Regions from separate parts of the Aeromonas sp. 160P genome, predicted to be linked through region 3. Evidence: predicted binding sites of a transcription regulator. Region 3 holds the regulator's gene; each other region holds the start of a gene.
What was found. Region 3 encodes LexA, which represses DNA repair genes until DNA is damaged. Its sites were predicted from a motif close to ANCTGTNTNNNNANACAGNT; they were not measured.

Region 1 (5,286 bases), 3.3 Mb from region 3:
TAGCCTGAAGTCTACCGGTTTCGGTCACTACTTCTCTGTTACCTACAAGTTCTAATAAAACTTGGGGTACAAAAAACCGGAGCATTTGCTCCGGTTTTTTTATGGCCGCGATTTATAGCGTGGCACGAGTCAATGAGTGCGCCACGGCTGAGTGGATAAATCAGTCGCGGAAGTTCTGGAACTGCATCGGTTGACCCAGCTCGGCGCCACGCACCAGTGCCATGGCTTCTTGCAGATCGTCACGCTTCTTGCCAGTGACGCGCACTTCATCACCCTGGATGGCGACCTGCACCTTGATCTTGGAGTCTTTGATCAGCTTGACCAGCTTCTTGGCGATCTCTTTTTCGATCCCCTGCTTGAACTTGACGGTCAGGTGGAAGCGCTTGCCGGAGTGAACGCTGTCCCCAGCTTCCATCGAGCTGTTCTCAATATTACGCTTGAGCAGGGCGGCGCGCAGGATCTCGACCATCTGCTTGAGTTGGAAGTCGGCATCAGCCTCCAACTTTACTTCTTCTTTGTTCAGCTCGAAGCTGGCTTCAACACCACGAAAATCGAAACGGGTCGCCAGTTCACGATTGGCGTTCTCGACGGCGTTCAACACCTCGTTCATTTTGACTTCTGAGACAATATCGAATGACGGCATGTCAGGGCTCCTCATGTTGCGCTATAGGTGGGCAAATCTACCAGAAAATCGGCAAATTTGCTGATTTTGATAGGGCCGCTCTGCTAGAATCCCCTGCGCACAGAACGGGTGGACCCGTTAGTGTCCATTCATGATATCTTCAATTTCCTTCGGTAACAGGTTGAGAGGAATGCAACCCTTACCCTGACAGAGTCACATCATGCCAAGCGGATTTAAGAGTTCCCGACAGCTTGCTATCCCTGCTGTTATTCCACCTGTTATCCCGCAGTGGTCACTGTTGGGATGCGGCGCCCTCGGCGGCGTGGTTGCCTCCCTGTTGACCATCAGCGGCCAATCAACCCGTGTCTTGTTGCGCGAGCACCATCAGTCCACGCTCCATCCGGGTACCGATTTCACCTCGCTGGAAGGGCAGGTGCAACTGCTCAATATCGAGCGCGGATTTGTCAGCAAACCCGGCAAGATCAAGCGTCTGCTGGTGATGACCAAGGCTAGCCAGGTTATTGCCGCTCTGACGCCGCTGGCAGGTAAACTGGACGCCGCGGTACCGATTGTGCTGCTGCACAACGGGATGGGGATTGCCGAGCAGGTAGTCGAGATGTTCCCGCACAATCCGGTGATTGCCGGGGTGACCAGCCATGGTGCCATGCGCTGCGGCCATTTTGTCTTCCGCCATACTGGCAAGGGTGAAACCTGGCTTGGCCCGATCAATGAGGCTGCCAAGGCTTATGCCGGATTGGCGGATGATCTTGCTGTTGCCCTCGGCCAGGCCGGCTGGGATGAGCATGTTTTGGCACGTCAGTGGCAAAAGTTGGCGATAAATTGTGCTATTAATCCGCTTACTGCGCTCTACAAGCTGAAAAACGGCGAGCTGGTTGGCCCCCGTTTTGCTGATGTCCTGCAGCAGATCTGTGTGGAAGTTGCAGATGTGATGTGCGCCGAAGGTATTGCCACGACCGCTGAAGAGCTGCAGCGCCGGGCGATGACAGTGGTCGAGTTGACTGCCGACAACTACTCCTCCATGTATCAGGATATGGAGCTGGGACGGGAGACCGAGATCGAGGCCATCACCGGCTTCCTGCTGAGCAAGGCGGCCAAACATGGTATCGCCGCACCGGTCAATCAGGGGCTCTATCAGGCGATCAAAGAGAAGAGTCAGAACGTCTGAATCCTGGCTATGGCAGGCAAGAAGCGAGGAGGCATAAATGAGTGTACTGGTGCTGGTGGCCCCCGGGTCTGAAGAGATTGAGACAGTTGCCATCGTTGATACCCTGGTGCGTGCTCGCATCGAGGTGCTGTTGGCCTCTTGTTGTCCTGCCGGGTTGCGGCAGATCCGCGCCTCGCGCGGAGTACAACTGGTGGCGGATTGCCATATCGACGAGCTTACCGGTCGGGACTTTGAGGCCATAGTGGTGCCGGGTGGCTTGCCCGGCAGCGAAGTGATCCGCGATACCCCGCTGGCTATCGATCTGCTCAAAGAGCAGGCCGCCCTTGGCCGATGGCGTGCTGCCATCTGTGCCGCCCCCGTGGTGGTGTTGCAACATCACGGCCTGCTGGATGGCGCCATCGTCACCTGCCACCCCGTCTTTCAGACGCAATTGCCCGCGTCGTTGTTGTCCCGTGAGCGGGTGGTCAGGGATGAGGCCCATCGCCTTATCACCAGTCAGGGGCCGGGCAGCGCCATCGAGTTTGCTCTCGAACTGGTACGAGTGCTGCGCGGGGATGAGCTGGCGCTGGCGGTGGCAGGCCCCATGGTGCTGCCCTGACCGCACTCTGCTGATGAATCAAGCTAGCCATGCTTTGAAAAACGGGCCCCGGTCATCTTGACCGGGGCCCGTTTGTTATCAGCTGTTGTCGATCACGCCACCTTGCCCGGCTCAGTAGTCGTACTGTTTGCACTCCTTCTTGCTAAACTCTGCGCGCCAGCGTGATAACTCCTGCTCTGTGCCCAGCGTGTCCCCTTTCTTGATCGCCTGTTCCAGTATCTCAATCCGGTCGTAGAGCCAGCGGCACTCTGCCGTCGGGTTGTTCTTGCTGATGCCGGCCATCGGCAGCAAACAGAGTCCCAGCCAAACATATTTCATCCCGAACGCTCCTTGTCATTGTGATGGTTAAGGTCTCCTTGGAGTCTATTATTCTAGCCACAATGAGAGAGATAGAGCTACTGCTATCCTTGGGGTAAGATGATGCCATGTCTGTTTATTTATACAGTGGTATGCGCAAGATCATCCATATCGACATGGACTGCTTTTTTGCCGCAGTAGAGATGCGGGACAACCCCGCACTGCGGGAGGTGCCGCTGGCCATCGGTGGTGCCTCCGAGCGGCGTGGCGTCATCTCGACCTGCAACTATGTGGCGCGCCGCTTCGGGGTGCGCTCCGCCATGCCGAGCGCACTGGCTAAAAAGCTCTGTCCGCCGCTGGTGCTGATCCCCGGGCGAATGGCGGTTTACAAAGATATCTCCCGCCAGCTGAGGGCTATTTTCCTCCGTTATACCGATCTGGTGGAACCGTTGTCGCTGGACGAGGCTTATCTCGATGTGACTCATAGCACCTGCTGCGGCGGCAGTGCCACCTTGATGGCCCAAGAGATCCGTCAGGCCATCGTCAGCGAATTGGGCCTGACCGCCTCGGCCGGGGTGGCACCGAACAAGTTTCTGGCCAAGATCGCCTCGGAGCAGCGCAAGCCGGACGGTTTGTTTGTCATTCGCCCCGATGAGGTGGCGCAATTTGTCTGCCAGTTGCCCCTTGGCAAGCTGCCCGGGGTCGGTCGCAAGACTGCCGAGCGGCTGGAGGCGCAGGGGCTTTATACCTGCGAGGATGCACGCGCCTTGCCTGCCGACGAGCTGTGCCGCCGTTTTGGCAAGTTGGGCGAGATGCTGACGAGCCGGATCTGGGGTCTGGATGAGCAGCCGGTGCAAGCGCACCGGATCCGCAAAACCATCGGAGTGGAGACCACGCTGGCGAGCGATCTGTCGAACGAGGAGGCTTGCCTGACGGTATTGCAGCAGTTGCTGCCGGAGCTGGAGCGGCGTTTCCAGGCGGCCTGTTGTGCCGAGCAGGTGATGGGGCAGGGGATTAAAATCAAATTTGCCGACTTCCATCAGACCACTGTCTATCGCAGCCAGGGCGGCTATCAGGCCAGCCTGTTTATCCCTTTGCTAAAAGAGGGTCTGCTGCGTGCGGAAGGGCGTTCAGTGCGCTTACTGGGGTTGGTGGTGGGGTTGCCAAAAGAGGGGGAGGTTAACCAGCTATCACTGGATTTGCTGTGAGATGGTTAAGTTTTTGTTTATAAAGTCGATAATCTACCCATATCGCTGTTTTACATAGGAACATTGGCATGAGCGTACTTTCTGTCCAGGGCCGGATTACCCTGATCGCTGGCTGCTGTCTGTTGGTCACCGCTGCCGCGCTGGTTGCTTCCTCGATTTATAACGCGGACAAGATGCAGCAGCAGGTGCGACAAGCCACCATGCAGGAGGCTCAGCAGTCAGCCGAGAACTGGATGAAGGCGATGGGCTCGGAGCAGGCGGCCAAGGTGACCAGCTATCTCGATGAGGCCTATTTCCGGGCCAGTTTGCTGGCCGAGAGCGTGTTGTTCCAGCGCAAGAATGCGGCCGACAACTTTGTTCATTCAGAGGCGCTGCGCAGTGCCATCAATCAGCAGTTACACGATGCTGCCGCCTCATCCACCAATTTGCTCGGGGTATACGCGGTGTTCGAGCCTGACCAGCTGGATGGAGAGGACAGCAATTATCAGGGGTCGACCGAGCTTGGCGCCAACGACAAGGGACGGTTCTCCTCCTACTGGGCCTATGACAATGGCAAGCTGGTTGCCGAGGTGCAGAACGAGGATGTGCTTGCTGACGAGACACCTACCGCTGCTGGCGGGGTCGAAAACGAATGGTATCGCTGCAGTATCCGCTCCCGCGGACTCTGTTTGCTGGAACCCTATCTGGACGATGTTGGCGACAAAAAAGTCTTGATGACCTCGGTCACTGCACCCTTGCTTGATCAGGGGACATTGCTGGGCATGGTCGGGGTCGATATCTCCCTGAGCACTTTGCAAAATCTGGTTTCAGCGATGGATAAGGAGCTCTATGACGGCCAAGGCAAGATATTGCTGGTGAGCCATGAGGGGCGAGTGGCGGGGGCGGATCAGTTTGAAGTGACCCTGGGGCGCGGATTGGGTCAGCAGTATCAAGGGCTGGCCACCGAGCTGCAAGGGTGGCTCAGCCAGGGACAAGAGTTGAGTCGCTGGAGCCGCGATGGTGCCCTGTTGCAAACCTTTATGCCGGTATCGATGCGGGGTACCGACGGTAAATGGGGTATCTACATTGAATTGCCACGGGCTGTGGTGCTCGCCTCGGCCCAGCAACTGCAGGATGATCTTGCCAGTGAAGCCCGCCGTAGCGTGGTCTCGCAGTTGATGATCGGGGTGCTGATTTCACTGGTGGCGTTGATTTTTATCTGGCTGATGGCACGCCAGATAGTGGCCCCTATTCGCGCAGTGGTGGCCCGCCTCAAGGACATCGCCACTGGCGAGGGGGATCTGACCCAGCGTATCGAGATCCAGCGACAAGACGAAATTGGCGAGTTGGCCAAGTGGTTCAACAGTTTCCTCAACAAGCTGCAATCCACCATCAG
Region 2 (5,286 bases), 590 kb from region 3:
CACCGGGTTGAACACCACGTCCGCGAAGCTCATCATCTCCATCCGCATGGATTCGAAGTTGAACTCGGCACCGACCGGGTTCTGCATCCAGCCGTTGGCAACCAGGATCCAGAGGGCGGAGAGGTTGGTACCCAGCGCCATCAACCAGGTGGCCGCCAGATGCTGATGCTTGCTCAGACGATCCCAACCAAAGAAGAACATACCGACGAAGGTGGACTCCAGGAAGAAGGCCATCAGCCCTTCGATAGCCAACGGGGCCCCGAAGATATCGCCGACATAATGGGAGTAATACGCCCAGTTCGTCCCGAACTGGAACTCCATGGCCAGGCCTGTGGTTACCCCCAAGGCGAAGTTGATACCAAACAACTTACCCCAGAACTTGGTCATGTCCCGGTAGATAGTGTTGTTGGTCATCACATAGACAGATTCCATGATCGCCAGAAGGAAGGCCATTCCCAGCGTCAGGGGTACAAACAAAAAGTGATAAAGAGCCGTCGCAGCGAATTGAAACCGCGATAGGTCTACCACATGCTCAGCAATCATGATGTTTCCTCACCGATTATTGGCACGGCTATTTTAAGTTTTAAGAACAAAGCTTCCGCTGGTGGTTATCGAACAAATCCCGTTGTGAGACACCACAACAAAGCCCCTTCAATAACGACCAATATTAACAACAAGGCAATACATGAGAACAAAAGAAACTAATGTTTAACATTTTCAAAACAATAAGCTTGAATTGATTCTCGCCCATGATGACTGTGGTTTTATATCACCTTTATTTGATTGAAATCAATGTAAAAGGGCCCGCCATAGATGGCTTTGAAAGGCATTTTTAATCTATTTCACGATTATTGACGCGAGCCAGATCACAAAACATGACAAAGCGTAAAACATTGATTTAAATCAATTTAAGAATTTAACATCCCACCACCCCGTTTAATTTGAAAAGCGTGGATAAGGCTCCTTTTTCCATGTTATCCGGGTCAGGCAATCTGATTCGAAAACTCAATTTAAAACTGCAAAGAATGCATACTCATGCGAACCAATTCCACCAACCGAGACATTAGATAAACTAATTTGAAGATTGCAATTTTTCTTGTTTGCCCGGGTCGATTCTAACTCCTACAATGCGCCTCGCAGTGAGGGCATACCCTTGGATACAGGCCGGTTAATCGGGGTTCACGGTACGTATTCGACTATCTATCTGAACCCGTTTATTGGAATCGAAGATGAAAAAGTTTGTTGCTAAAACCATCCGTTACTACAAGCTTTCCTTTGTTCAGCTCTATCAAATGAACCGACTCTAAGAGCTCGCGACGGCTCACCTGTTTATTTTCCGGTCTGTGTCCAGACGCACTCACTGTCTGTGAACATCCACCCTGAATTGTCTTTGCCCACCGCATCTGCCGTGGGCTTTTTTATTGTTGATGAAAAATGATAATAAAAAACCGCCTCTGACGGCGGTTTCACATTCAAACGACTGTTTTTACTTATCATCTGGTCGCTGAAGACCGAAATGCGCATAAGCTCGTGTGGTCGCTATCCGTCCTCTTGGTGTACGTTGCAGATACCCCTGCTGGATCAGATAAGGCTCCAGCACATCTTCGATAGTGTCTTTCACCTCTCCGATCGCCGCGGCCAGATTATCAAGGCCTACCGGGCCGCCCATAAACTTGTCTATCACAGCCAACAATAGCTTGCGGTCCATGAAGTCAAATCCTTCGTTATCGACGTCCAGCATGTCCATCGCGCGGGCCGCAATGGGGCCATCGATCCGGCCATCGGATTTCACCTGGGCAAAATCACGCACCCGCCTTAACAGGCGGTTAGCAATTCGCGGCGTGCCGCGGGCGCGACGCGCGATCTCGATAGCGCCATCCTCGGTCATCTCAAGCCCCAGACAACGGGCGCTACGCGAGACGATATCGGTCAGATCCTTGACGTTATAGAACTCCAACCGCTGGACGATACCAAAACGATCCCGTAGCGGGCTGGTGAGAGAGCCGGCCCGGGTGGTGGCGCCGATCAGGGTAAACGGCGGCAGATCCAGCTTGATGGAGCGGGCGGCTGGGCCCTCTCCGATCATGATGTCGAGCTGGTAATCCTCCATCGCCGGATAGAGCACCTCCTCCACCACCGGACTGAGACGGTGGATCTCATCGATAAACAGCACATCGTTCGGTTCGAGGTTGGTGAGCAGCGCCGCCAGATCCCCGGCTTTTTCCAGCACCGGGCCTGAGGTGGTCTTGATATTGACCCCCATCTCGTTGGCAACGATGTTGGCAAGGGTGGTTTTGCCCAGCCCCGGCGGGCCAAAAATCAGCAGGTGGTCAAGTGCCTCGCCCCGTTGCCTGGCCGCTTCGATAAAGATCTCCATCTGCGCACAGACGGTATCCTGACCGGTATAGTCAGCCAGCTTCTTGGGACGGATCGCCCGATCGATAATCTCATCCTCGCGCTCGGCGCTTGCCGAAATGAGGCGGTCTGCTTCAATCATCAACTACCTCACAGGCTACGCAGGGATTCACGGATGATCTCTTCTACCGACATCCCATCGACGGCGATCTTGCTGACGATTTGACTCGCCTGCTGCGGTTTGTAACCGAGCGAAATCAGTGCGCTGACCGCCTCATCTGCGGCGTCTGGCGCACGCAACTCGGATGTCCCGACAGGCAGGGCCACCATGGCCGGCGAGAAGAGATCGTGGCTAACCCATCCCTTGAGGCGATCCTTCATCTCTACCACCAGCCGCTCGGCGGTTTTCTTGCCGACCCCCGGTAACTTGACCAGCGAGCTTATCTCTTCGCGCTCGACGCAGATGACGAACTGGCTGGCAGTCATGCCGGAGAGAATGGCCAGCGCCAGCTTGGGACCGACGCCATTGGTCTTGATCAACTCGCGAAACAGCGCCCGCTCCTGCTTGTGATTGAAACCATAGAGCAGCTGGGCATCTTCTCGCACCACAAAATGGGTGTGGATAGCCGCCTCTTTGCCGATTTCCGGCAAGTCATAGAAACAGCTCATCGGCATCTGCACCTCATAGCCTACCCCGCCCACTTCCAGCAAAACCTCGGGGGGCTGTTTTTCAATGACAATGCCTCTCAAGCGACCAATCACGGCTCTCTCCTCACCAACACAGCTATTCGTAAATTGGCTCATAGCATAAAGAATAACTGGATAAGTATCCAGCATAGGGCTGCGACACCCGTGTGGTCAGAGAGGCTTTTTATCCAATTTGCCACCATGCTTGATTTCGTGCAGCCAGAGCACCGGATGCTCCAACACTGCAGCGGATTCTGGCCGGGGGATAAACCGCTACACTAAACCCGTTCGGAACCAAAACTGGTGCCAATGTCGATACCAAGGAAGGCCATCACATGAAAATTGTTACCACCTCCAATCTGGGTCTTGCCATCTTGCTCGGCTGCACGCTGGGCATGGGGGTCGTGGGCTGGTATGGCAGCCAGCGGCTGGCCAATCTGCTCTCCTACGTACTGGGCGCCGCCTGGCAGACCGCCGACGGCGCCATGGAGGGCTCGATAGAGCTGGGCAATCAGCAACTCCACATCCAGAAGATGCAAAACGGCACGCCGCTCGATCGCGCCGAACTCGATGCCGCCAAGGCGGCGACCGATGACGCGCTGGCCCGGGTCAGCCAGGGGCAGCTCATTGATGGCGCAGCCCTTGCCACCATGGATCAGCACAAGCAGGCCTATCAACAGCAGCAAGAGAAGCTGCTGGCGCTCTATCACGCCTATACCGAGGTGGATCAGGCGCTGCATCACAACGCCGACCTGATGGCCCGCCTCTCGACCCAGCTGGAGGTGATCGGTGATGGTGCGGTAGAAGCACTGACCCAATCCCCCGACCAGAGCATCAGCTGGAACGGCGGCCTCTCCACTCGCTGGGAAGCGGCCGATGGCGGCATGGAATCCAACATCGGCTTTTTGCGCCAACTCTATGCGCTGGAGAAGATGCGCAGACAGGGGGTAACGGAGGCGATCAAGGCCGAGCTGAAAGAGGCGACCGATTTCTACCATGAAGCGATCGACAGCATGCTCGGCACCGGGCTGTTCGATATCGAGGGAACCGGGCCATTTGCCGGCAAGACACTGGCGACACAGTATCGCGCCCTGCTGGCCCAACATCAGCAACTGATGGGGCAGTGGATCGAGGCGCTCGGCAGCTATCAGGCCCAGCAAGCCGTCTATGAGGCCAGTGCCGATGAGCTGCGACAACAGCTGGTTGCCATCGAGGAGAGCGGCGATGCCACCGTTGAGGATCAGGTGGCCCAGCTCAACGGCATCATCAGCCAGACCCGCACCCTGCTGCTGGGTGGCCTGCTGCTGAGCCTGATCATGGTGACCCTCTGCGGCCTCTGGCTGAACCGCAAGCTGGTGACCCCGCTGCTGCAAGTAGACAAGCGGATGCAGGATATCGCAGCCGGCGAGGGGGATCTCAACGCCCGCATCAACCTGCAGCGGGATGACGAGATAGGTTCGCTGGCCAACAGCGTGGATCGCTTCATCGAGAAATTGCAGAAGATGATCAGCTCCACCATGGACAACAACCAGCACATCAGCGACCACGTTCACACCTCGGTCAACCGGGTGGAGGCGATCAGCCAGAGCAGCCGCCAGACCGCTGAACATGCGCTGGCCCTGCACCACGACAGTGAACAGATGGTGCTGGTGGCCACCACCATTTCGGACAACTGCAGCATGGCGGCCCACAATGCCAACGAAGTGCGCCAGCTGACCACTGAAAGCAGCCAATATGTCGCCTCTGCCAGCGCGGGCATGCAGCGGGTAGTGCAGGAGGTGAGCGAATGTGCCATCGCCATCAACTCCCTCAAGGAGCAGGCAGGCCAGATTGGCCAGATCATCTCCACCATCAGCGGTATCTCGGAGCAGACCAACCTGCTGGCCCTCAATGCGGCTATTGAAGCGGCCCGCGCGGGGGAGATGGGCCGCGGCTTCGCCGTCGTGGCTGACGAGGTACGTACCCTGGCTAACCGCACCGCCACCTCCAGCGCCGAGATCAGCCAGGTGATCAGCAGCATCCAGCAGCAGACCGAGACCGCCTACCTGATGATGCAGCGCAACCTCAAGACGGTGGAGTCCGGCATGCAGGACTCCGAGAACACCAAGCAGATCCTGTTCAAGGTGGAAGGGGCCATCGACCAGCTGGCCGACATGGTGCAGCAGGTGGCCGTGGCTACCGGGCAGCTGTCGCACACCCTGAGCCACTCCTCTGACAAGGTCTCCGGTATCAGTCTGCAAGCCA
Region 3 (5,286 bases):
CGTCGAGCAGTTGCCCGCTGCGTTCCAACCGCCAGCAGCTGACCCCCAGCGACAGACCGCGCCCCACCATCAGCGCCGCCATCGCCGCCCACAAGGCGGCCACACCCCACGACTGACAGAGCCACCAGATCGGGAAGAAGCCGCCAAATGCGGCCAGCATCATGCTGTTACGCATCTCCCGCGCCCGGGTCGCCCCGATAAAGACTCCATCCAGCAAGAAGCACCAGACCGCCAGCAGCGGCATGGCGATCAGCCAGGGAAGCTGGCGGTTCGCCTCCGCCACTACCGCCGGAATGTCGGTGATCTGTTCCACCAGCCAGCCACCCAGCAGGGCGAAGCCCAGGGTAAATGCGGTCGCAATCAGGGCGGCCCAGCCCAGATTGAGCACAATGGCCTCCCGCAGTTTCTGCCGATCCCGCTGGCCGATCGCCCGCCCCACCATGGCCTCCACCGCGTAGGCAAAGCCATCGAGCCCATAGGAGATCAGCATCAGGAAGTTGAGCAGCACCGCATTGGCAGCCACCGCCACATCCCCCAGCCGCGCCCCTTGCAGGGTCATAAAGGCAAAGCAAAGCTGCAAACAGAGGGAGCGCAGGAAGATATCGCGATTGAGGCCGAGCAGCCGCACCATGGGGGCAAGTTGCCGCCAGCGCTGCCAGCCATCCTGCCACACCGTCGGCGCCAGTTGCCGCAGCTGACGGCGCACCAGCCAGATCCCGGCGGCCAGCGCGCAGTAGTCCGCCATGACCGAGGCCGCCGCCACACCCCGCACCTGCCAGCCGAGCCCCAGCACAAACAGCGCATCGAGCGCCATATTGACCAGATTGGTGAGGATCAGCATCACCATGGGGCTGCGGGCATCCTGCATCCCCAGCAGCCAACCCATGATCACCAGATTGCAGAGCGCCGCCGGCGCGCTCCAGATCCGCACCTCAACATAGTGGCTAGCATAGAGCTGCACCTCTGCCGAGCCGCCACTCAGGGCGATCAGTCGGGGTAACAGGGGAAAGAGCAACAACAGCAGCATCAGCCCCATGGCGATGGCCAGCCCCAGCGCCCGCAGCAGGGTATCGAGCTGGGCGCGGCCGTCGGCGGCACCGTGGGCCTGCGCCGTCAGTCCGGTAGTCGACATCCGCAGAAAGCCGAGCAGCCAGAAGATCAGATTGATCAGGGTCGCGCCGACCGAGACGCCCCCCAGAAACCAGGCCTGACCGAGATGACCGATCACCCAGGTGTCCACCAGCCCCAGCAAGGGAGTGGAGATATTGGAGAAGACCATGGGCAGGGCAAGCACAAAGACCGCACGGTGACGGGAAGGATCACGCCACCATGGGGCAACCGGCTGGGTCATTCTCAGTAGCCAGCCAGCTTCATCATGCGGGAAAAATCAGACAACATGGTGGCCATCTGCACCCTTGGTACCTCACCCGGCGCCACCTGCGGGCGGAATACCCCCTGCAGCTTACCCTTGGGATTGATGAGCACGATGGAGGCGGAGTGATCGATCAGGTAATCCTTCTCCCCCTGATTGGCGATGGAGTAGATCAGCCCCAGATTGCGCACGAACGGAAACAGCTTGTCGTGGGGGGCGGTGGCCGCCTTGAACTCGGGATTGAAGAAGGCGGTGTAGGTCTTGAGACGGGGAATGTCATCACGCTGGGGATCTGCCGAGATAAACACCACCTGACTGTTGGGGGCCATCTTCTTCAGCTGGTCATACACAGAGCGCATATCTGCCAACGTGGTGGGGCAGATATCGGGGCAGAAGGTATAGCCGATGAACAGAAAGGTCCAGTGCCCCTTCAGGTTGGCAGGGGTGAACGGCTTGTTGTCCGCATCGGTAAAGGCGAAATCGTTGATATCCCGCCCCGCAGGATAGTAGTCAGCCTGTTGCGGCTGCTCAGGCTGGGTGGCGTAGAACGCCAGGATCAGGCAACCTGTCAGCAGCAGAAAAAGCAGGGGATAGCGGAGCTTCATCATCACAAGAGACCCTTTAAGTTCGAGGTAGATGGCCAGCAGTGACCGGACAAGAGGAGCATTGTACCCCAGCGAGCCAGCAAGGTGGGCCAACCTTGTGTCTCGCACAGTCAGGAACCGACCATTTGGCACAATTGCTCGCCAGTTCAGACCATAAAAAAACCGGCCCCTCGGGTGCCGGTTAGGTGTGCGTCTGCTTGCCTCTTCTGCTCAGGGGCGAGCGTTGCGTCCCTGCTGCAACATCTTGCCGATGGCCCGCACGCCGATGGGAATGACCGGGGCCAGCACGCCCTCTTCCCCCTGGCGATCGCCATGACCCCGCTTGAACAGTAACACCAGGCGCACCACCTTCTCCTTCGGGCATCCCAACCAGAGTGTCCAGTGTGACCCCTTGTGGTGTAACCAGAGACCATAAAACCAGGTCATCCGGCTACCTTTGACACAACGGGTGATAGACGATGTCGATGGTACAACTACCACCTCTGAATCCCATGGCGATCTTGATGCCATACCAGTCCTCCTTGACCGACAGGTCATATTGCTGCATCGGCCTGAGCGATCGTCAGGCCCGTCACAACTAACTGCAACCCTACGAGTGGTCCCCTCTGCCCGACAGGGCTCGGGATCTCCCCACTCCCCCTTCATATCCCGTGAAGGTGTACTGCCCGATTCTCGTTGTTACCGGCCCTCCCATAACGGCTCATTGACGTTGCCTGCATGAGGAGCCGAGCCCCGTCTCGGCGACAGGGCACTGATCTGAGCATATATCTGAAATAGATGATTGGTAACCGGTCACGCAGGACAAAAATGCCACCGCCGACGATCTGCTTGATATGACAGGGAAAGTGCGCCAGAAACAGCACGGCCTCCCGAAGGAGGCCGTGTGGCAAACGCAGTTGGAGGGAAGAACTACATCCAGTCGGCGTTGCGGATCACTCCAACCGCCAGCCCCTCGATAGTGAGCTGCTGGCAGGAGAGATCCACCTCGATGGGGGATAGCTCTTCGTTCTCCGGCAACAACCATACCTGACTGCCCTTGCGCTGGAAGCGCTTGACGGTGACATCCTCATCGAGACGGGCGACCACCACCTGACCATTACGCACATCCTGAGTCTTGTGCACCGCCAGCAGGTCACCATCCAGAATGCCGATGTTCTTCATGCTCATTCCCTGTACCCGCAGCAGAAAATCTGCCCGCGGATGGAACAGGGCGGGATCCACCTGATAATGGCTCTCGATATGCTCCTGAGCCAGAATGGGTTCACCGGCGGCCACCTTGCCGATCAGCGGCAGACCACTCTCTGCCAGTACCTCTTCCTCTTCGAGCAACAGGCGAATGCCGCGGGACGTGCCCGGCATGATCTCGATGACCCCTTTCTTGGCCAGGGCCTTCAGATGTTCTTCGGCCGCATTGGCCGATTTAAAACCAAGCTTCTGGGCAATCTCGGCACGAGTCGGCGGCATACCGGTCTCGCTCATGTTTACCTTGATCAGCTCCAGCACTTCGGCCTGGCGGGGGGTAAGGGGTTTCATAGCATTGGCACCTGTTTTTTTATACAGCACACTGGCAGTATATACAGTGTGCCAGCCAAGGCAAGGCACAGCTGACATTTGTCGCAACCCACCCTGCATTTATCACTGTTTTGATCTCGCGCAGCCGACTCATCGTACCTCTCGGCGACAAGGGGCTACCGATTTGCTATGCTCACGCCGCATTTTTTTGGAGAGCAGACGCACATGTCCATAGGGCAGAAGATATCCAGAGCCATCCTGCAATGGCCGGTCAGTGGCTTGGTCAATCACAAGAGCTTGCCGGAAAATCCCATCACCGAGCTCAATCTGGACCCGGACAGACCCATTGTCTATGCCCTGAAAACCAGTTCGATCACCGACCTGATGACCTTGCAGCAGTGCTGCGAGGATCTCGGTCTGCCCGGCCCCTTCACCCCGCTGGAGCTCAATGGCCAGCTGCTGCCGCGCTACGTCTGTCTGGATCGTCCGCCTCCCCTGTTCGGCAAGCGCAGCAAGCCGCTGCCGTTCTTGCAAGAGTTCCACCAGCTGCTGGATCTGCACAAGCAGGATCCCGAGCTGGATATCCAGGTGGTGCCCGTTACTCTGTTCTGGGGCCGTGCCCCGGGTCGGGAAGGGGAAGAGGCCTCCGGCCTCAACATCATCAGCAGCCTGGCGCCAAACCGGCTTAAGAAGGCGCTGATCGTGATCCTCAAGGGTCGTGAGAATCTGGTGCGCTTCTCGCCGCCGCTCTCTTTGCGCCACATGGCAGACAAACACGGCACCGATGAAGCCATCGCCCACAAGCTGGCGCGCGTGGCCCGCACCCACTTCAGTCGCCAGCAGCTGGCCGCCACCGGACCGAAACTGCCCAACCGCAATCTGCTGTTCAAACAGCTGCTCGACTCAGGGGTGATCCAGCAAGCCATTGAAGAAGAAGCCCAGCGCGAGAACATTAGCCTCGAGAAGGCGCAAAAGCGCGCCCACGGCTACATGGATGAGATTGCCTCCGATTTCTCCTACCGGCTGATCCGCCTGGGCGAGAGCTTCCTCGGCTGGCTGTGGAACAAGCTCTACCGCGGTTTGTCGGTCAATGGCGCCGAGAAGGTACGCCAGCTGGCGCAGGAAGGGCACGAGATTGTCTATGTCCCCTGCCATCGCAGCCACATGGACTACCTGCTGCTCTCCTACGTCATCTACCACCAAGGGATGGTGCCGCCCCATATCGCGGCAGGCATCAACCTCAACTTCTGGCCAGCAGGCCCGATCTTCCGTCACGGCGGCGCCTTCTTCATTCGCCGCACCTTCAAGGGCAATCCGCTCTACAGCACGGTATTCCGTGAATACCTCAACCTGCTGTTTGCCAAGGGTTACTCGGTGGAGTTCTTCACCGAAGGGGGCCGCTCCCGGACCGGCCGTCTGCTGCCGCCCAAGACCGGCATGCTGGCGATGACCCTGCAGGCGATGATGCGCGGGCTGGACAGGCCGGTCACCCTGGTGCCGGTCTATCTGGGCTACGAGCACGTGATGGAGGTGAACACCTACCACAACGAACTCAAGGGCAGCCGCAAGGAGAAGGAGAGCTTCCTGCAGGTGCTCGGCATTCTGCGCAAGCTGCGTAACTACGGCCGTGGCTTCGTCAACTTCGGTGAGCCATTGACCCTCAACAGTTACCTCAGTGAACACGTCCCGGAGTGGAAATCCCATATCGGCGAAGAGGATCGCCCTGAGTGGATGGCGGGCACAGTCAACAATCTGGCCGAGCTATTGATGACTCGCATCAATGCCGCTGCCGCCGTC
Region 4 (5,286 bases), 2.5 Mb from region 3:
GACGCGGTAGTTCGGCATGAACACCACTTTCAGCTTGCCCTGGATCCGGGTGTCGTTATTGACCCGATCCGCCAACTTGTTGATGGCATAGATGATGTCTTTGGCCAGTTTGTAACCGGGCGCCGCTTTGGAGCCGAAAATGAACACCCGCGGATGCATGTCATAGTCCGGGTTGGCCAGCAGGCGACGATACAGCGCCATGATGTGGATAAGGTTCAGCTGCTGGCGCTTGTATTCGTGCAGACGCTTGATCTGGATGTCAAAGATCGCCTCGGCGCTGACATCAATACCGGTCTCTGCCTTGATAACCTTGACCAGTTTCTCCTTGTTATGACGCTTGATGGTCATAAACTGCTGCTGAAACGCCTTGTCATCTGCAAACTTCGCCACCCCACGCAGTTTGTCCAGCTGCAGCGGCCACTCTTTGCCAACCACTTCGGTATACAGCCCGGCCAGCTCAGGGTTACAAGCCAACAGCCAGCGACGCGGTGTCACCCCGTTGGTGACATTGCACAGCTTCTGAGGCCACAGCTCGGCATACTCGGGGAAAAGGTCCTCTTTCACCAGTTTGGAGTGGATCTCGGCTACGCCGTTCACTTTGGAAGAGCCGACCACACAGAGATTGCCCATCCGCACCTTGCGCACACTCCCCTCTTCGATGATGGAGAGCTTGGCCTTGATGACATCATTGCCTGGCCACTTGGGCTCAACCAGCTCGCTCAGGAAACGGGCGTTAATCTCGTAAATCACTTCCAGATGACGGGGCAACACCTTCTCAAACAAACTGACCGACCACTTCTCCAGCGCTTCAGGCAGCAAAGTGTGGTTGGTGTAGGAGAACACCTGATAGCAGATGGCCCAAGCGGCCTCCCAGTTCAGATCTTCCTCGTCCACCAGTACCCGCATCAGTTCGGGGATAGCCACCGCCGGATGAGTATCGTTGAGCTGAATGGCAATTTGCGCGGCAAAGTTGCTGAAATCAGCGCCATGCACCCGCTTGTAGCGGCGCATGATGTCCTTGATGGAGCAGGCGCAGAAGAAGTACTGCTGGATCAGACGCAGCTCTTTGCCCGCATCAGTATCATCGTTCGGATAGAGCACCTTGGAGATAGTTTCTGCCTGGGCTTTTTCAGCCTGAGAGTCGATGTAACCACCGGCGTTGAATACGTCCCAGTCGAAAAACTCGGAGGCGCGGGATTCCCACAGGCGCAAAATGTTGACCGTGTTACCGCCAAATCCGACGACAGGGATATCCCAAGGCACCCCTTTGATCTTGCGACCGGCATGCCATACTTTTTTCAGGCCACCCTTGTCACCGAATACCGTCTCCACATAGCCGTAGAGCGGGATCTCTTGAACGGATTCCGGACGGCAAATTTCCCAAGGGTTACCGTATTCACGCCAGGAGTCCGGACGCTCGATTTGGCGGCCATCCTGGATCTCCTGACGAAACAGACCATGTTCGTAATGGAGTCCATAGCCGACCGCCGGATAGTTAAGGGTTGCCAGCGAATCGATAAAGCAGGCAGCCAGACGGCCCAGGCCGCCGTTGCCAAGGGCCATGTCGGGCTCTTGCTCGCAAAGATCGGTCAGCTCCAGACCGAGCTCACCCAGTGCCTCTTCACAAGCCTTGTACAGGGAGAGGTTGTGCAGGTTGTTGGAGGTCAATCGTCCCATCAGGAATTCAGCAGAGAGATAGTGAATGGCACGAGTATCTTTCTTGAAGTGAGTCTGCTGAGTGCGGGTCAGGCGCTCGTACACCTGTTCATTGACGGCCGCAGCAGTGGCTTTCCACCACGCTTCGGGGGAGGCTTTCTGTTCGCTTGTTCCCAAGGTAGAACGCAGGTGACGCACGATACTCGCCTTGAGCTGATCTTTATCCAGTTGGAGATCCTGGTCTGTCTTCTTCTTGGTAGCCATAAACCATATTCCTTCGTTACAAATAAAATTGTTATCCCGCTTGCGGGACCGGCGCTGTTGTTATCTCAAAATATGTACCGGCGTGAGAATACTAACTAAAGCGGCAGAATTAAAAGTTAACGCAAGTCACACTTTAACCGATAAAAACAGCCTGAAAAGCTTGAAAACCCTTTCCTTTAACTGATTGTAGAAAAACAAACATAACCTTTATTATCAACGACTTATAAAAAAAATGAAAATATTATGGCATGAATAGGTTTTCAGAGATTGCTAAGCCTTGAAAATCCCTGAAAATAGACAACAAGATGGCGCATTGAAACCGATTTCAATGCGCCTTAAAAATTACCGTATAAATATGAAGCAATCATTGCACCCTCAGAGATGTGCCTTGAACTGATTGCTCAATGGATCGTAATGGTACCCAATCTGATCCAGACGTCCTGCCAACTGGGCTTCACTCATATCGTAATAGGCCAGCAGCTCCTCCAGCCCATCGCACTCCAGTCTCAGCTTTTCATTGATGATGCCCAGCAAGATGTTGGCATCCAGACGCTGCAAGGTACTTATATCCATAGCGGCACCTCCTTTAAATTGCCTGTATAACCATGGGCGGTGCAGCGCCATTTGTCCATAGAGCAAAAAACACACGGCGTAGTTTTGATCAAAAACCTTTAAAAACAATAATATAAACAAAATCAGTGCCAACACCATCACAGATTTCAGCAAAAACACCTTGTCACTACCGCAGGATAGAACTACTGTATGCGCATACAGCTTGGACATTCATACAGGAATTGAACTATGAACCAGCCTCTGCACTCACTGCCGTTTGCGATGAACCGTGCCATGAGTAACCCATGGCCAACCAGAACCGCTTGCAAAGCGGAATCTGCTCATTATGGCGTGACGCTCAAGTCTGATGACCAATTTCTGACTGAATTGGCCAAGCTAGGCAACACTCACGCTGGCTGGATCTTGCTGATAGCACCACCGGGGCGCCCCACTGCTGTGCGGCTGCAAGAGCAAGGCATAGATCCCAAGAGGGTACTGGTAGTACACAGCCCTAAAATCAAGAACTGGCAACAGACTCTGGAGCGCAGTCTGGGCAACGGCCACTGTGCCGCCGTGTTTACCTGGCTACCCGAGCAGATCGAGCTGGATCACGCCAAGTTGCAACGTCTGGGACAACAATCTGGTGTGCTGACTCGTTTCTTTGGCACACAACGAACCTGTCCAATCACACCTCTGCTGGCCTATGCAGAGCAGGACATCTATCTCAATCATTAAGACAAGGTCACCCTGTATACACATCGAGATGATCCGCCGCAATTTGACACCATGGCAGCTATTTTGCCGTCAATATGACCCTCTTCTTGAAATTGTGAGTCACACAGGGTATAACCACGCGCTTTATCAGGTGAATTAAGTGAGCGGCATCATGCAAGCCCCCTTTTGGCAGACCAAGAGTCTGCAGCAGATGACAGAGTCCGAATGGGAATCCCTCTGTGACGGTTGTGGCAAATGCTGCCTCAACAAGCTTATCGATGAAGATACCGATGAGCTGGTGTTCACCAATGTCGCCTGTAACCTGCTCAACACCAAGACCTGTCAGTGCTCTGACTATACCAATCGTTTCAAAAAAGAGCCTGATTGCCTGCAGATCACCCATGACAAGATTGCCGAATATGACTGGCTGCCCTCTAGTTGCGCCTATCGTCTGCTGGCTGAAGGTGACACCCTGCCGCAGTGGCATCCTCTGCTGACGGGCAGTCGCTCCGCGATGCATCAGGCAGGTCAATCTGTACGTGGCAAGGTCATTCACGAGGAGCAGGCGGGTGAATGGATTGATCACATCATCACCTGGGCCAGCTGACGCGCTCCCCCCCTATTTTCATTGAGACAAGGGCTGCACATTGTGCAGCCCTTGTTGTTTCTGCAGGCATGGTTTTCCGCCTCATTGAGAAGAACCCCGCGCATATCTGTCACCGCCGATGTAAAAATGACCCACTAACGCCGGAGTAAAGTTGACCCACCTGGGCCAAGATCGTGGCTTTTGAGCCACGCCCATGTTGACCCAGGAGTTATCAGTGGAAATCAGAGTGTTGGCCGTCAGGGCATGAGCATCCGGGCTATCGCCCAGCAATTGCGGGTGTCCCGTAACACGGTTCGCAAGTATCTGCGCAACCCGGGCCTGCCAATCTATCCCAGCCGAGCAGCCCGACCAACCAAGCTCGATCCTTTTAAACCCTATCTGCAAGCGCGTATCCAGGCAGCGAAGCCACACTGGATCCCGGCGACGGTTCTGCTCAGGGAACTGCGAGAGCATGGTTACACTGGCGGGCTCTCCCAGCTCAAGACCTGGTTATCGCCTCTGCGCCATGACGCCTCTGGCACCATCGTCCGTTTTGAAACGGCCCCCGGTAAACAGATGCAGGTCGATTTCACCATTATCCGCCGCGGCAATCGGCCTCTAAAGGCCTTTGTTGCTACCCTGGGATTTAGCCGCGCCAGCTATGTCCGTTTCTTCGATCACGAACGTAATGATGCCTGGTTGACCGGACTGCGTGAGGCTTGTCATTTCTTCGGTGGGGTCCCGCAGGAGGTGCTATTTGATAATGCCAGCACCATCATCCGCGAACGGGATGCTTACGGTGAAGGTGACCATCGTTGGCACCCGGCCCTGCTCGCCTTGGCCGAAGAGTTCGGTTTTCGCCCCCGCGTCTGCCGTCCCTACCGGGCCCAGACCAAAGGCAAGGTCGAGCGCTTCAACGGCTACCTCAAACGCAGTTTTGTCACACCACTGGCAGCCACCCTCAAGCAGGCAGGACTGGCGCTAGATGTGTCAACCGCCAATGCCCATATCGGCCCCTGGTTGGAAGACATCGCCAACCAGCGTAGCCATGGTACTACCGGTGAAGTCCCGGCTATCCGATTGCAACAAGAGCTGCCTCATTTTCTACCCCTGCCACAGACGCTACCCGTTAGTCCCGGCACCACGGCCACTGCGCGCCCCATGCCGCTGGAGAGCTTGCAGCATCCGCTATCGGTATACCAAGACCTGCTGGAGGTGAACGTATGAACTTGCAGCATGAACGCCTGATGGCCCTGAGTCAGGCGCTGCGCTTGGAAGGGATTGCTGCCCAGTGGTCAGCACTAGCTCAGAAGGCGGCCAACGAGGAGGCGAGCTTCGCCGATTATCTGGAGTGGTTGCTGCACGCAGAGCAGACCTTGAGGACCGAGCGCACCCGCCAGACCTTGCTCAAACTGGCCACTTTACCCGTGGTCAAAACGCTGGAGCAGTACGACTTCGGCTTTGCCAGTGGCGCACCTCGCAGCCAGTTGCAGGAGTTGGCCAGTCTGGCCTTT

Region 1: a site for LexA is predicted at 2,834-2,853, ahead of dinB (DNA polymerase IV). Genes of this name have one in related genera too.
Region 2: a site for LexA is predicted at 3,172-3,191, ahead of ruvA (Holliday junction branch migration protein RuvA). Genes of this name have one in related genera too.
Region 4: a site for LexA is predicted at 2,677-2,696, ahead of ACY8FN_RS15635 (DUF4250 domain-containing protein). Genes of this name have one in related genera too.

The regions. Positions count from the first base shown of each region.
Region 1 is NZ_JBUXKV010000001.1:4,167,889-4,173,174, reverse strand. It holds gene ACY8FN_RS19330 (nucleoside-specific channel-forming Tsx family protein) at 1-55, shown strand, start outside; gene ACY8FN_RS19325 (YajQ family cyclic di-GMP-binding protein) at 161-643, opposite strand; gene ACY8FN_RS19320 (ketopantoate reductase family protein) at 843-1,808, shown strand; gene ACY8FN_RS19315 (DJ-1 family glyoxalase III) at 1,846-2,406, shown strand; gene ACY8FN_RS19310 (hypothetical protein) at 2,518-2,724, opposite strand; gene dinB (DNA polymerase IV) at 2,856-3,911, shown strand; gene ACY8FN_RS19300 (methyl-accepting chemotaxis protein) at 3,980-5,286, shown strand, end outside.
Region 2 is NZ_JBUXKV010000001.1:1,441,598-1,446,883, reverse strand. It holds gene ACY8FN_RS06845 (cytochrome ubiquinol oxidase subunit I) at 1-543, opposite strand, end outside; gene ruvB (Holliday junction branch migration DNA helicase RuvB) at 1,487-2,497, opposite strand; gene ruvA (Holliday junction branch migration protein RuvA) at 2,506-3,117, opposite strand; gene ACY8FN_RS06830 (methyl-accepting chemotaxis protein) at 3,378-5,286, shown strand, end outside.
Region 3 is NZ_JBUXKV010000001.1:851,353-856,638, reverse strand. It holds gene ACY8FN_RS04095 (MATE family efflux transporter) at 1-1,351, opposite strand, end outside; gene ACY8FN_RS04090 (SCO family protein) at 1,354-1,980, opposite strand; gene ACY8FN_RS04085 (hypothetical protein) at 2,188-2,403, opposite strand; gene lexA (transcriptional repressor LexA) at 2,887-3,510, opposite strand; gene plsB (glycerol-3-phosphate 1-O-acyltransferase PlsB) at 3,715-5,286, shown strand, end outside.
Region 4 is NZ_JBUXKV010000001.1:3,359,635-3,364,920, forward strand. It holds gene ACY8FN_RS15630 (glycogen/starch/alpha-glucan phosphorylase) at 1-1,920, opposite strand, end outside; gene ACY8FN_RS15635 (DUF4250 domain-containing protein) at 2,296-2,493, opposite strand; gene ACY8FN_RS15640 (cell division inhibitor) at 2,722-3,207, shown strand; gene ACY8FN_RS15645 (YcgN family cysteine cluster protein) at 3,359-3,793, shown strand; partial or broken gene istA (IS21-like element ISAeme17 family transposase) at 3,987-4,999, shown strand; gene istB (IS21-like element ISAeme17 family helper ATPase IstB) at 4,996-5,286, shown strand, end outside.